DNA from 2 places in the Peribacillus sp. TH14 genome. Region 1 is predicted to be linked to the other one. Evidence: riboswitches for the same ligand, from Rfam matches in the RefSeq annotation. Region 1 holds a riboswitch; the other holds the start of a gene.
What was found. A riboswitch is a leader RNA that binds a small molecule or an ion and turns the genes downstream of it on or off. The one in region 1 is predicted to bind FMN.
Positions count from the first base shown of each region.

Region 1 (5,287 bases):
TTTCTTCGTAGCTGAATAGTCTCTCAGCAAGTATGGCGATATTATCCCTATCTACAGATGATACAGTTTCTTTAGCTTGATTGATATTGAGTTTTCCAATGATATCTTTCCGCACTTCTTTTGTTGCAGTTGCCGTTAAGGCGAGCGTTAGTGGATTGTTCAACTCACGTCTAACTTCTCCTAAATTCAAATAATCAGGTCGAAAATCATACCCCCATTGTGAGATACAGTGTGCTTCATCAATGACAAACAAACCTATGTCTAAGGTCTTTAAAGACTTTATCACACCCTCAAGGCTGAGCATTTCAGGAGATAAAAAAATAAACCGATACATATGTAAGCGATCGAAAGCCTCCCTTTTTTGATTTAACGTCAAAAAAGAATTAAGGGTTAATACACTTTTTTCACCTCTCATTTTGAGCTGATCTGCCTGATCCTGCATTAAAGATAATAACGGGGAAACTATTAAGGTCGTCTTATTCAAAAGGTAAGCAGGCAACTGATAACACAATGACTTACCTGACCCCGTTGGCAACATCGCTAAAGTATGACAGCCAGACATCAATGATTCAATCACTTCTTTTTGTCCTGGACGGAATTTATCAAATCCAAATTTTTCTTTTAAAACATGCTCTAAATTCATCATCCATCACCCAATTTCGCAAGTACAAGCCTTATTTGGAAAAAACTAATCTGTTTATTATCAACTTCCTGTTTGATTGCCTTTAGCTGCTTGGTATTGAGTTCCTTAATTGCAGCGATGATTTTCCTTTCATCCTCATGGGATACATATTCAGCAATTGGAAAGCTTTTATCCGATAAGACAATTTCAACAAGATGATCTTCAATGGTGTTGACTTTTAAACGGCGGATTTCTGCTATTTCAAACAAAGTTTTACCTGCTTGAATATATCGCAATGTCGTTTGTGTAGAATGAGTCAAATGAGGATTGCCACTCCTTTGCCAATCACTGAATAAGGATGCCAAAATAGGGTAATCTGTTACCTGTTCTATTTCCGCAAGCATTTGATGTAACGAGTCAAGAAATGTAAAGCGCACATACTCTTCTTCTACATCTTTCCTTTTCGCAATCTGTTCAAACGTAAGTCCAATCCTGTTTACCCCTGTTAATTTCAAAATAAAAATATCTCGTTTTAAATTACTTTGCAGCTCTAATAACGATATCAGTTCTTCATAAAGATGCTGCGCAATCAACCCTCGGTCCTGGCGATTGTTTTGTAAGAATTCCTTTACAAAACATTGGATTTTGGGGTTTCGTTGTATAGGATAAAAACGTCTTTCATTGTGGACAATATGGGATATAGTTTGTATGAGTAAGTTTAATCTCCCCCAGAATATCGGGGTGATATTTTGATATTTCCAGCCATTTAAGGATGTTGGAAAAGGATTCTTCTTCAAATAATCGGTTAACTTTCTCCCGCCTTGCCCACTAATTATATAAGCATCGGTTTTATCGGTTATCTCAATGAAATTATGCTCATGAAATAGTTGAATGTTTTGATTTAATTGTTGTCGGGTAAAACGAGGTATTGTCCCAAATATATTCGTTAACCCGAATAAGTGGGCATCCTGGATTGTCTGTGACGACTTTTTGCCCTGTAGCATATGATAAATAGCATAAATAGAACGTTCGCCTTGAAATTTTTTTATTGCATATAGAATGATTACCTGTAGATAATTATTCATGGGACTCACATCCTTGTTTCAATTAACCAATTACACCTATTGTATCAAAAAACTGCAAAAATCGCCGTTTTTAATGATAAATACCATAAGAAATTGTGGCTAAATGACGAAGGAAAGCAAAGATCAAAATAATATTTTCTATATTTATCATTGACATTCCACATCATAATAGTTAGTATCAATACAATTTCTATTGAAAAGTTTGGCATTCGGTCTTACAATAGGAAAGAGATAATAATCTGAAATAAAAAGATTATCAGTTGTTAATCAACTTAGGAGGGGTTATATTCATGGCTAAATTTACAATTGTTGATAAAGAAACATGTATCGCTTGTGGAGCTTGCGGAGCAGCAGCACCGGATATATATGATTATGATGACGAAGGGATTGCATTTGTTACCCTTGACGATAACGAAGGTATCGTTGAAATTCCAGATGTACTTATAGATGACATGATGGACGCATTTGAAGGATGTCCAACAGATTCTATTAAAGTTGCTGACGAGGCATTTGACGGGGATGCACTAAAATTCGAATAAAGGTACAAGCCATTTTCAATCGAAAATGGCTTTTTTTTGCTACTTATGTCCCTTCCCCTACTAACCAAATTAAACAGACAAAAAACCGGACATAAATATCCGGTTTTTTGTGTTTCTATAGTTAATGCCATTAAGCATTTTTATATAATACTTGCTTATTGATCCATGTCTGTAATTTAATAAACAACAACATGAATACAGAAGTGATAAGCACGCCTTTAATCACATTGAAAGGTAAGATTGCCGTCGTTACGAACTTCCTTGACTCGGGTGCCGACATTGCATCCCATCCCATAAAGAAGGTATATGCCGGTAAAAAGACATAATAGTTTAAAACACTCATAACTACCGCCATGGTAACTGTACCAGCAAGTAAAGCGAAAGTCATCCCTTTTTTTGAATTGATTTTTTTAAATACATAGTAAGTTGGCAAGACGAACAGTATTCCTGCTATAAAGTTAGCGATATGCCCCACAGGTACAGCAGTCATTGTCCCTGTCATGACTAAATCCAATAGGTTTTTAAGAAATTCAACTAGAATTCCAGCCATCGGACCGAAAATCAATGCTGCCATCAGTGCTGGAATGTCACTAAAATCAACATTCAGAAAAGGTGGAAATCCTGGAAACGGAAAATTCAAAAGCATCAATAGATATGAAATGCTTCCCAACATTGCCAGTGTGACCATTTTATTCACTTTGTTCTTTTTCATAGTTCTCTCTCCTTCTTTTTCTGATCTACCCGAAAAAGAGGTTAGTGCTCCTTCATCATGTTGATGTTCAATAAAAAACCCTTTAATTCCGACCGAATTAAAGGGATAAATTAAAGGTTTCATCAAACAAACGTTCAGTAAATGACTGTTTGAACGCAATCAGGAACCTCCATCTTCTCCCATCCAGACTATACTGTCGGCTTTGGAATCACACCAAATCCTGCCCCGTAAGGCTCGCGGGCTTAGAAGAATTATTTCTTCATCACCGCCGGTGGGGAATTACACCCCGCCCCGAAGATAGACCTATAAAATTTTATTTTACAAATTCCATTATATATGACTTTCCTTTTTTTGAATAGTTTTTTTTAATTTGAAAGTTTATATGAAGATATTCATTTTTCATGGCCACCATAATTTCTTACATATCAATGTATTAAAACAAAAATTATATTGACGATTATATCAATTTTAAGATTATTTAAAATAATTGTTCTTTTTCAAACAATAGATGATAAATCCATTATTATTGCGGACTTATACAATTATTTCACTTAATAATAATTATTTTAAGCGCTTACATTAATAAATGCCAAATTGACATATTCGGCATTTCAATTGTAAAATTAACTGAAATTTAAGATAATTTTTCCCTTAGGAAGGTGTTTACACGTGTATCGGATTTTAGTAGCAGATGCCATCAAACCCGAAGGACTCGGACCGCTATCAGAGGCATCCAATATCCTTCTTATTCAAAAGACAGTAGAAGAAGCAGCAAACGAACTTGCTGAGATTGATGCAATACTTGTTAGAAGCGCAACAAAAGTTACGGAAGATTTAATGAACCGTATGCCACAGTTGAAAATTATTGCACGAGCTGGTGTCGGCGTTGATAATATTGACATCCCTGCTGCGACTAAACGTGGGATTGTCGTCGTTAATGCACCTGATGGCAATACCATTTCAACAGCTGAACATACATTTGCAATGATGGCTTCACTAATGCGCCACATTCCGCAAGCATATGCATCTCTGAAGAATGGGGAGTGGAAACGTTCTTCTTATACTGGAACAGAACTACGCGGTAAAACATTAGGTATAGTGGGTTTTGGACGTATCGGAGGAGAAATCGCCAAACGCGCAAAAGTTTTTGGTATGGAAGTCATTGTATTTGACCCATTCTTAACTGCTGATCGTGCAAAAAAAATGTCTGTCATTTCCCTGCCGTTAGATGAGTTACTTCCTAAAGCAGACATTATTACTGTTCATACACCTCTGACGAATGAAACTAGAGGATTAATAAATAAAGAAAAACTACTTACCTGTAAAAAGGGTGTTTATGTATTAAATTGTGCCCGTGGCGGAATTCTTGACGAAGATGATTTATATGAAATGATTGTTAAAGGGCATGTAGCAGGCGCAGCGTTGGACGTTTTCGTTGAAGAACCTCCGCTTGGCCATAAGCTACTTGAACTTGATAATGTCATTGCTACACCTCATTTAGGTGCTTCTACAAAAGAAGCTCAATTAAATGTTGCAGTACAGGTTGCACAAGAAGTGCTGACTTATTTTGAGGGAAATCCAGTTTCAAGTTCTATCAACCTTCCAGCCATTTCTAAAGAAGTGTTTGAAAAGGTTCAGCCATTTTATCAACTCGTACAGCAAATGGGATCAATTGCATCTCAATGTATGAAAGAAGGCATCCAAGAGATTTCCGTTACATATGCGGGAGAATCATTGGACTTTGATACAGCGATTTTGACAAAAAGTTTAATATCAGGCTTCTTTAAATCAAGAGTTGACGCTTCGGTCAATGAAGTGAATGCCTTGCTGATTGCAAAAGAGCGCGGTATTACCGTTGGCGAAAAAATCTCTGCAGACTCTTTAGGATATTCTAACCTGATCAGCCTTAAAGTAAAAGGTGATAACCGTGAACTAACAATCAGTGGCACTTACATTGAAAATTATGGTTCTCGTATTGTAAATTTGAATGGCTTCAAAATCGACTTCCATCCGGAAGAAAATTTACTATATATCCAACACACCGATAAACCTGGTGTAATTGGTAATGTAGGTAAGATACTTGGTGATCATGAAGTGAATATTGCAACCATGCAGGTAGGTCGAAAAGAAGCTGGCGGAGAAGCTATCATGGTTTTAAGTTTTGATAAACCATTAAGTGATAACATGAAGCAATTTTTAAAGGAAACAGAAGAAATTACATTCATGGCTCTCATTTCATTATAAGAAAAAAAGAATGTGCCCTTAATGCGGGCACATTCTTTTTTCTACGAGATTTTAGATACTCAGCAACCATTATCAAGATGTTTTA
Region 1 is NZ_JAEKEK010000001.1:4,050,216-4,055,502, reverse strand. Features, by position in the region: gene JFU50_RS19775 (RecQ family ATP-dependent DNA helicase) at 1-643, opposite strand, end outside; gene JFU50_RS19770 (helix-turn-helix domain-containing protein) at 643-1,707, opposite strand; gene JFU50_RS19765 (ferredoxin) at 1,998-2,246, shown strand; gene JFU50_RS19760 (ECF transporter S component) at 2,377-2,958, opposite strand; FMN riboswitch at 3,126-3,261, opposite strand; gene serA (phosphoglycerate dehydrogenase) at 3,628-5,202, shown strand.

Region 2 (5,287 bases), 2.6 Mb from region 1:
CAACAAAGTCACCTTCATTTTCACGGTCTTCATCATCGGATACGATTACTACTTTACCAGCTTTTAAGTCTTCGATCGCTTCTTCTATTGTATGGAACATCTTTTACACCGCCCTTTAATTAAAATCCGTGTTCTGCCAAAAACTCTAAATTCAGTCCTGGTTTTGAATCACTTTTTTTTATTTGATGTATAATATATTTCCCTATCATGTCATTTTCGATGTTAACGATATCGCCAGCTGCTTTCCGCCCCAATATTGTGTCTTGATGAGTCAGGGGAATCAGAGATACAGTAAGCAGGTTTCCCTCTATCCCGAAAATTGTCAAGCTCGTACCATCAATGGCAACTGACCCTTTTGGGATGCAAAATTTACTAAGTCCTTCTTCCAAATTGATCACATAATACACAGCATTTTCTTTTCGCTCTTTTTTTATTATCGTTCCCGTACCATCAATATGGCCTGAAACAAAATGACCGCCAAACCTGCCCTGTGCACTCATGGCACGTTCCAGATTCACAGGTGATCCTAGTTTTAACGTCCGGATTGAAGAAGCTTTGACCGTCTCTGGCATCACGTCGACAGTAAACAGACTTTGCGTGAAGGACGTTACGGTTAAGCAAACTCCGTTGACAGAAATACTGTCCCCCAGATGAACATCTTCGAGGATTTTCTCAGAACGAATCGCCAACTCCATGCTGCTTTTTCCTTTTTTCAAGGAATGGACGGTACCGATATCCTCAATGATTCCCGTAAACATGTTTTTCCCCCTTTTATAGAATATAAAAAACCCCTTAGATTGACCTAAGGAGTTAGCAGGAGAAATGAGTGAAAAATTGTATACCTAAAAAGCCTAAAATTTTCATTTTTGAAAAATTAGGCGCACGTATACACTTGGGTTCCACACGTCCTTCTCCCATCCAGACTATACTGTCGGCTTTGGAATCTCACCAAATCCTGCCTTTATCAGGCTCGCGGGCTTAGAATTTCTTCATCACCGCCGGTTGGGATTTTCACCCGACCCCGAAGGACTAAATTATTATGAATCTCTGAATATTTTATCACCTTAAAGTAAAGATGTAAAATTTCTAACCTTAAATGAACCATTAGTAACAAGAACTTACTATGTATAAGGAAGAATGTACATATTTTTCTTCAAGACCTCCTATGTGCTCAAAATGGTTAAATAAGTAAAATTAGTGTTCATTATTATTGAGCTTTTGATTAACTTGATTGTCATTTATACAAACATTAAAAAAGTGGAGCATGCCTCTTTCTACCTATTCCCTATTTCCATTTATTTAGGTTGGGTAAGCTTCACAGCCATCGCTGACATTTCTTACTATCTCACCTATATTAGCTGGAAAGGATTTGAGATATCTAATGTAACCTGGACGTTTGTCATGATGATTGCAGCAACAATCCTGGCCTTTGTCTTCGCAGTTAAAAACCGGGATTGGTGCTATCCGCTTGTCTTCGTCTGGGCGTTCATCGGCATTGGTGTACGGAACAGCACACTCTACCCGACAATCACCACTTTATCCTACATCCTGGCTGTTCTAATCCTTATCTTATCCTTCACCATTTTCATCAAAAAAAACCAGGAAATAGGGTCTGACTCCATCTAAAAGGCTTGCTGAAGATCGTGCCAGATGTCCTGCCAAGCTTCTAGGCCTACTGAGAGGCGGATAAGCTGGTCGCTGATACCCATTTGATGTCTGGATTCTTCAGGAACTGCCGAGTGAGTCATGGTAGCTGGATGCTGAATCAATGTTTCGGCATCTCCTAGGCTGACAGCTATTTTGATAAGTCTCAAGTTATTCAGGAATTTCTGGGCATCCTGCTTCGTACCTCGCAATTCAAAGGAGATAAGGCCTCCACCATGTTTCATCTGTTTTTCCATTATATAATGGGCCGGAGAACTAGTATCCCCTGGATAATATACATTCTTCACCTGGGGGTGCTGTTTCAGCTCCCGAAAGATTTCCCACGCATTGGCAGAGTGCCGGTCCATCCTAACTGGTAAAGTCTTTAACCCCCGCAGTAGTAGCCACGCATCAAACGGCGAAATAATTCCTCCGATATCTTTCTGAGTCGTTACCGCTACCTGATTGATAAACTCTTTCTTTCCAACTATAAGACCTGCAACGACGTCTCCATGTCCACAAAGATACTTCGTCGCACTATGAAGTACGACATCACAGCCATAGTCAAGAGGCTTCTGTAAATAAGGTGTCGAAAAAGTATTATCGACTACAACCGGTACATTGCATTCTTTCGCGACTTTCATGACCATTTGTAAATCAATCATTTTCATTGTCGGATTAATAGGGGTTTCCACATAGATGCAGGCTGTTTCTGGGCGGATCATCTTCCTTAACTGTTCCTCTGTATCCATATCACAAAAATCATGATTAATACGATATTTACTTTTCATCAACTGAAGGAGGCCAAACGTACAACCATATAATCCTTGTGAACACAAGATGTGGTCATCTGTTTTAGTTAATGCAAAAAGCACAGCCGATACCGCAGCCATCCCTGAGCTGAAAGCAAGCCCTGCTTCCCCGCCCTCCAATGCCGCAATCTTGTCTTCAAGCACCTGTACCGTTGGATTTCCAAGACGCGAATAAATATATCCATCTTCTAAACCGGCAAAACGTCTTTCTCCTTGCTCGGCCGTTTCGAAGGTAAATGTTGAGGTTTGAAACAGTGGTGTTGTTAAGCTTCCTAAATGCTCCTTCGAGTCATATCCTTCATGAATTACTGCCGTTTCAATATGCTTATATTTCTCTGCCATACCGTCTCCTCCTCACCAATGTCTATTTCTATCATATGTCAATACCCCATATAAAGGAAGCGTTTTCATTTGTGTTTTCCACTCATTATTAAACTCCTATCTTCAGCAAAATGCTATAATTTCACAATCATTCAATACTAATTTTTACTATTCATAGATAAGGATTTTTGGAGGGGAAACGATGAACAAAGTCATTTTTGGTTTACTTGTCATTTTAACGACTGCTTTAATGGGTTCGTCATTCGCTATCGGAAAAATAGGATTAGCTTATACTTCTCCCATGTTGCTTGCAGCCATAAGATTTATACTTGCAGGTTTGATCATGGCCATAATTGTTAAACTCATCAAACGACCTCATCCAAGCAAGACCATAGACTGTGCTAAATTGGCTATCATCGGTTTATTCCAGACAGCTGGTGTCATGGGCTGCATCTTTGTAGGCCTTATGACCATTTCAGCAGGGGAACTTTCGATTTTGACGTTTATGAATCCTTTATTAGTTATCATTTTTGGAACGCTCTTTTGTAAAACAAGATACGCCCCACAGCAATGGGCAGGGGTTTTCCTAGGATTTATCGGTGTCTTTATCACAATGGGGGCACATCTTGATTTAAAAAACAGGAACCCTTCTCGGATTGATGTCAGCCATTTCCTGGTCCCTCGCCACCCTGTTGATGAAAAACTGGGGACACGCAATCGACACTTGGGTCATGTCAGCCTATCAAATGCTTTGCGGAGGGTTACTGCTGCTAATTGGCTCTTATCTTTTTGAACAGCCCTTTTTCATAATCACAACGGCATCCATGCTCATTTTATTATGGCTAGCCATTATGGCTTCTATCGTACAATTTTCAATTTGGTTTTTCCTACTACAAAAAGGAGATTCCGCCAAAACGAGTGCCTTTCTATTTCTAGCTCCCTTTTTTGGCGTCTTATCTGGTTTCATCTTGCTAGATGAACCGATCCACTGGTACGTTGCGTTAGGTGGTTCACTCATCTTCGTAGGGATCTTTCTGGTTAACTGGACATCCCATCAAGTTGCGACAATAGAAAAGTCCATGTAGAGTGTTCTTCAAAATATACTCTAACTGTAGGAGGGAACAAGAAAATGAGTGGAGATGATACTCTATTGTTTATACACTTGTTCGTTATCCCATCAATAAGCGTTATGTGTTTTCGTAATATGGTTTCACTTTTGAAAAATCTAAAAGCAGGTAAAAGTATTCATAACCAAACGATTTTGGGAGCTGTTCTTTGTTATATTTTATTCATGACGTTAATGATTGGTTTAGAGGGTATGTATTAATACATCTGCCTAGTCTTGATAAAAAAAGTAGAGACAGCCTAAATGGCCATCTCTACATTCAAAAATTATTCTTCGACTACGATGTTTCCACCATAGAATGTTACTTTCGTTAACGGAATCTCAAGTTCACGTGCCATTTTTTTCAATTCTCGCTCTTCTCTTTCCGTTACAATTGAGATAACCGTGCCATTTGCACCCGCACGCCCTGTTCTCCCGGATCGATGAATATATTGGTCAATGTTTTCAGCCATATCAATATGAACGACGGCTGTCAGTCCTTTAATATCAAGTCCGCGAGCCGCCACATCTGTTGCCATCAACATCGGAGATTTACCTGAACGAAGCTTGCGCAGCGCTTTCTCACGGTCTACTTTATTAGATTCACCGTGAAGGACACCCATTTCAACGCCTTTATAACTCAACTTTTCATGTAAGACGCTCAGCTCTGCGATATCGTTTAAAAAGGCAAGAGCTTTCACATCTTTCAGCCTCGTGATTTTCTCAAGAATCTTGGACTTTTCCCGTCTCTCAACAACAAAGTAAAGATGGTCTACTTTTGACTCCATTTTTTCATGCTTATCGACCTTGATCATTTCTGGTTCGTTCATGAATCCACGAGCCACTTTTTCCGTTTCCTCTGGTAGAGTTGCAGAAAACACCATGATTTGGCGGTCTTTAAGCGTAGTTTTGATAATATTATTAATCGTTCCCATATGCTCGGGAATAATTAATTGGTCACCTTCATCGAGGACAATTGTTTTTACTTCGTGCATCTTCAATTTCTTTTGGGCAATCAATTCATAAATCCGTCCTGGTGTTCCAGCAATGACCTGTGGATGCTTCTTCAGTTTGTCCAACTGACGTTTTACATTAGCTCCACCGATGAATGCTGCACCTGAAATACCGCTTCCTTCTGACCAAATCCGAATTTCTTCATTAATCTGCATGACCAATTCACGTGATGACGCCAAAATTAAAGCTTGGGGAGATTTTTTATCAGGATCTATTTTTTCAAGCAATGGCAGTAAATAAGCAAGTGTCTTTCCTGTTCCCGTGGGTGATTCAGCCATGATGTCTTTTCCTTGTACAATTACAGGAATCGCTTTCGTTTGAATCGGAGTAAGTTGGCCGAAGCCAGATTTTTTCCAGGCCTCCTGGATAAATGGCTTTCTATCGTTCACTA
Region 2 is NZ_JAEKEK010000001.1:1,459,503-1,464,789, forward strand. Features, by position in the region: partial or broken gene ribB (3,4-dihydroxy-2-butanone-4-phosphate synthase) at 1-100, opposite strand, end outside; gene ribE (riboflavin synthase) at 120-758, opposite strand; FMN riboswitch at 903-1,033, opposite strand; gene JFU50_RS07185 (hypothetical protein) at 1,219-1,626, shown strand; gene megL (methionine gamma-lyase) at 1,623-2,798, opposite strand; partial or broken gene JFU50_RS07195 (DMT family transporter) at 2,980-3,862, shown strand; gene JFU50_RS07200 (hypothetical protein) at 3,907-4,104, shown strand; gene JFU50_RS07205 (DEAD/DEAH box helicase) at 4,170-5,287, opposite strand, start outside.
Region 2: linked by a shared signal. The riboswitch ahead of ribE (riboflavin synthase) and the one ahead of JFU50_RS19760 (ECF transporter S component) in region 1 are both predicted to bind FMN.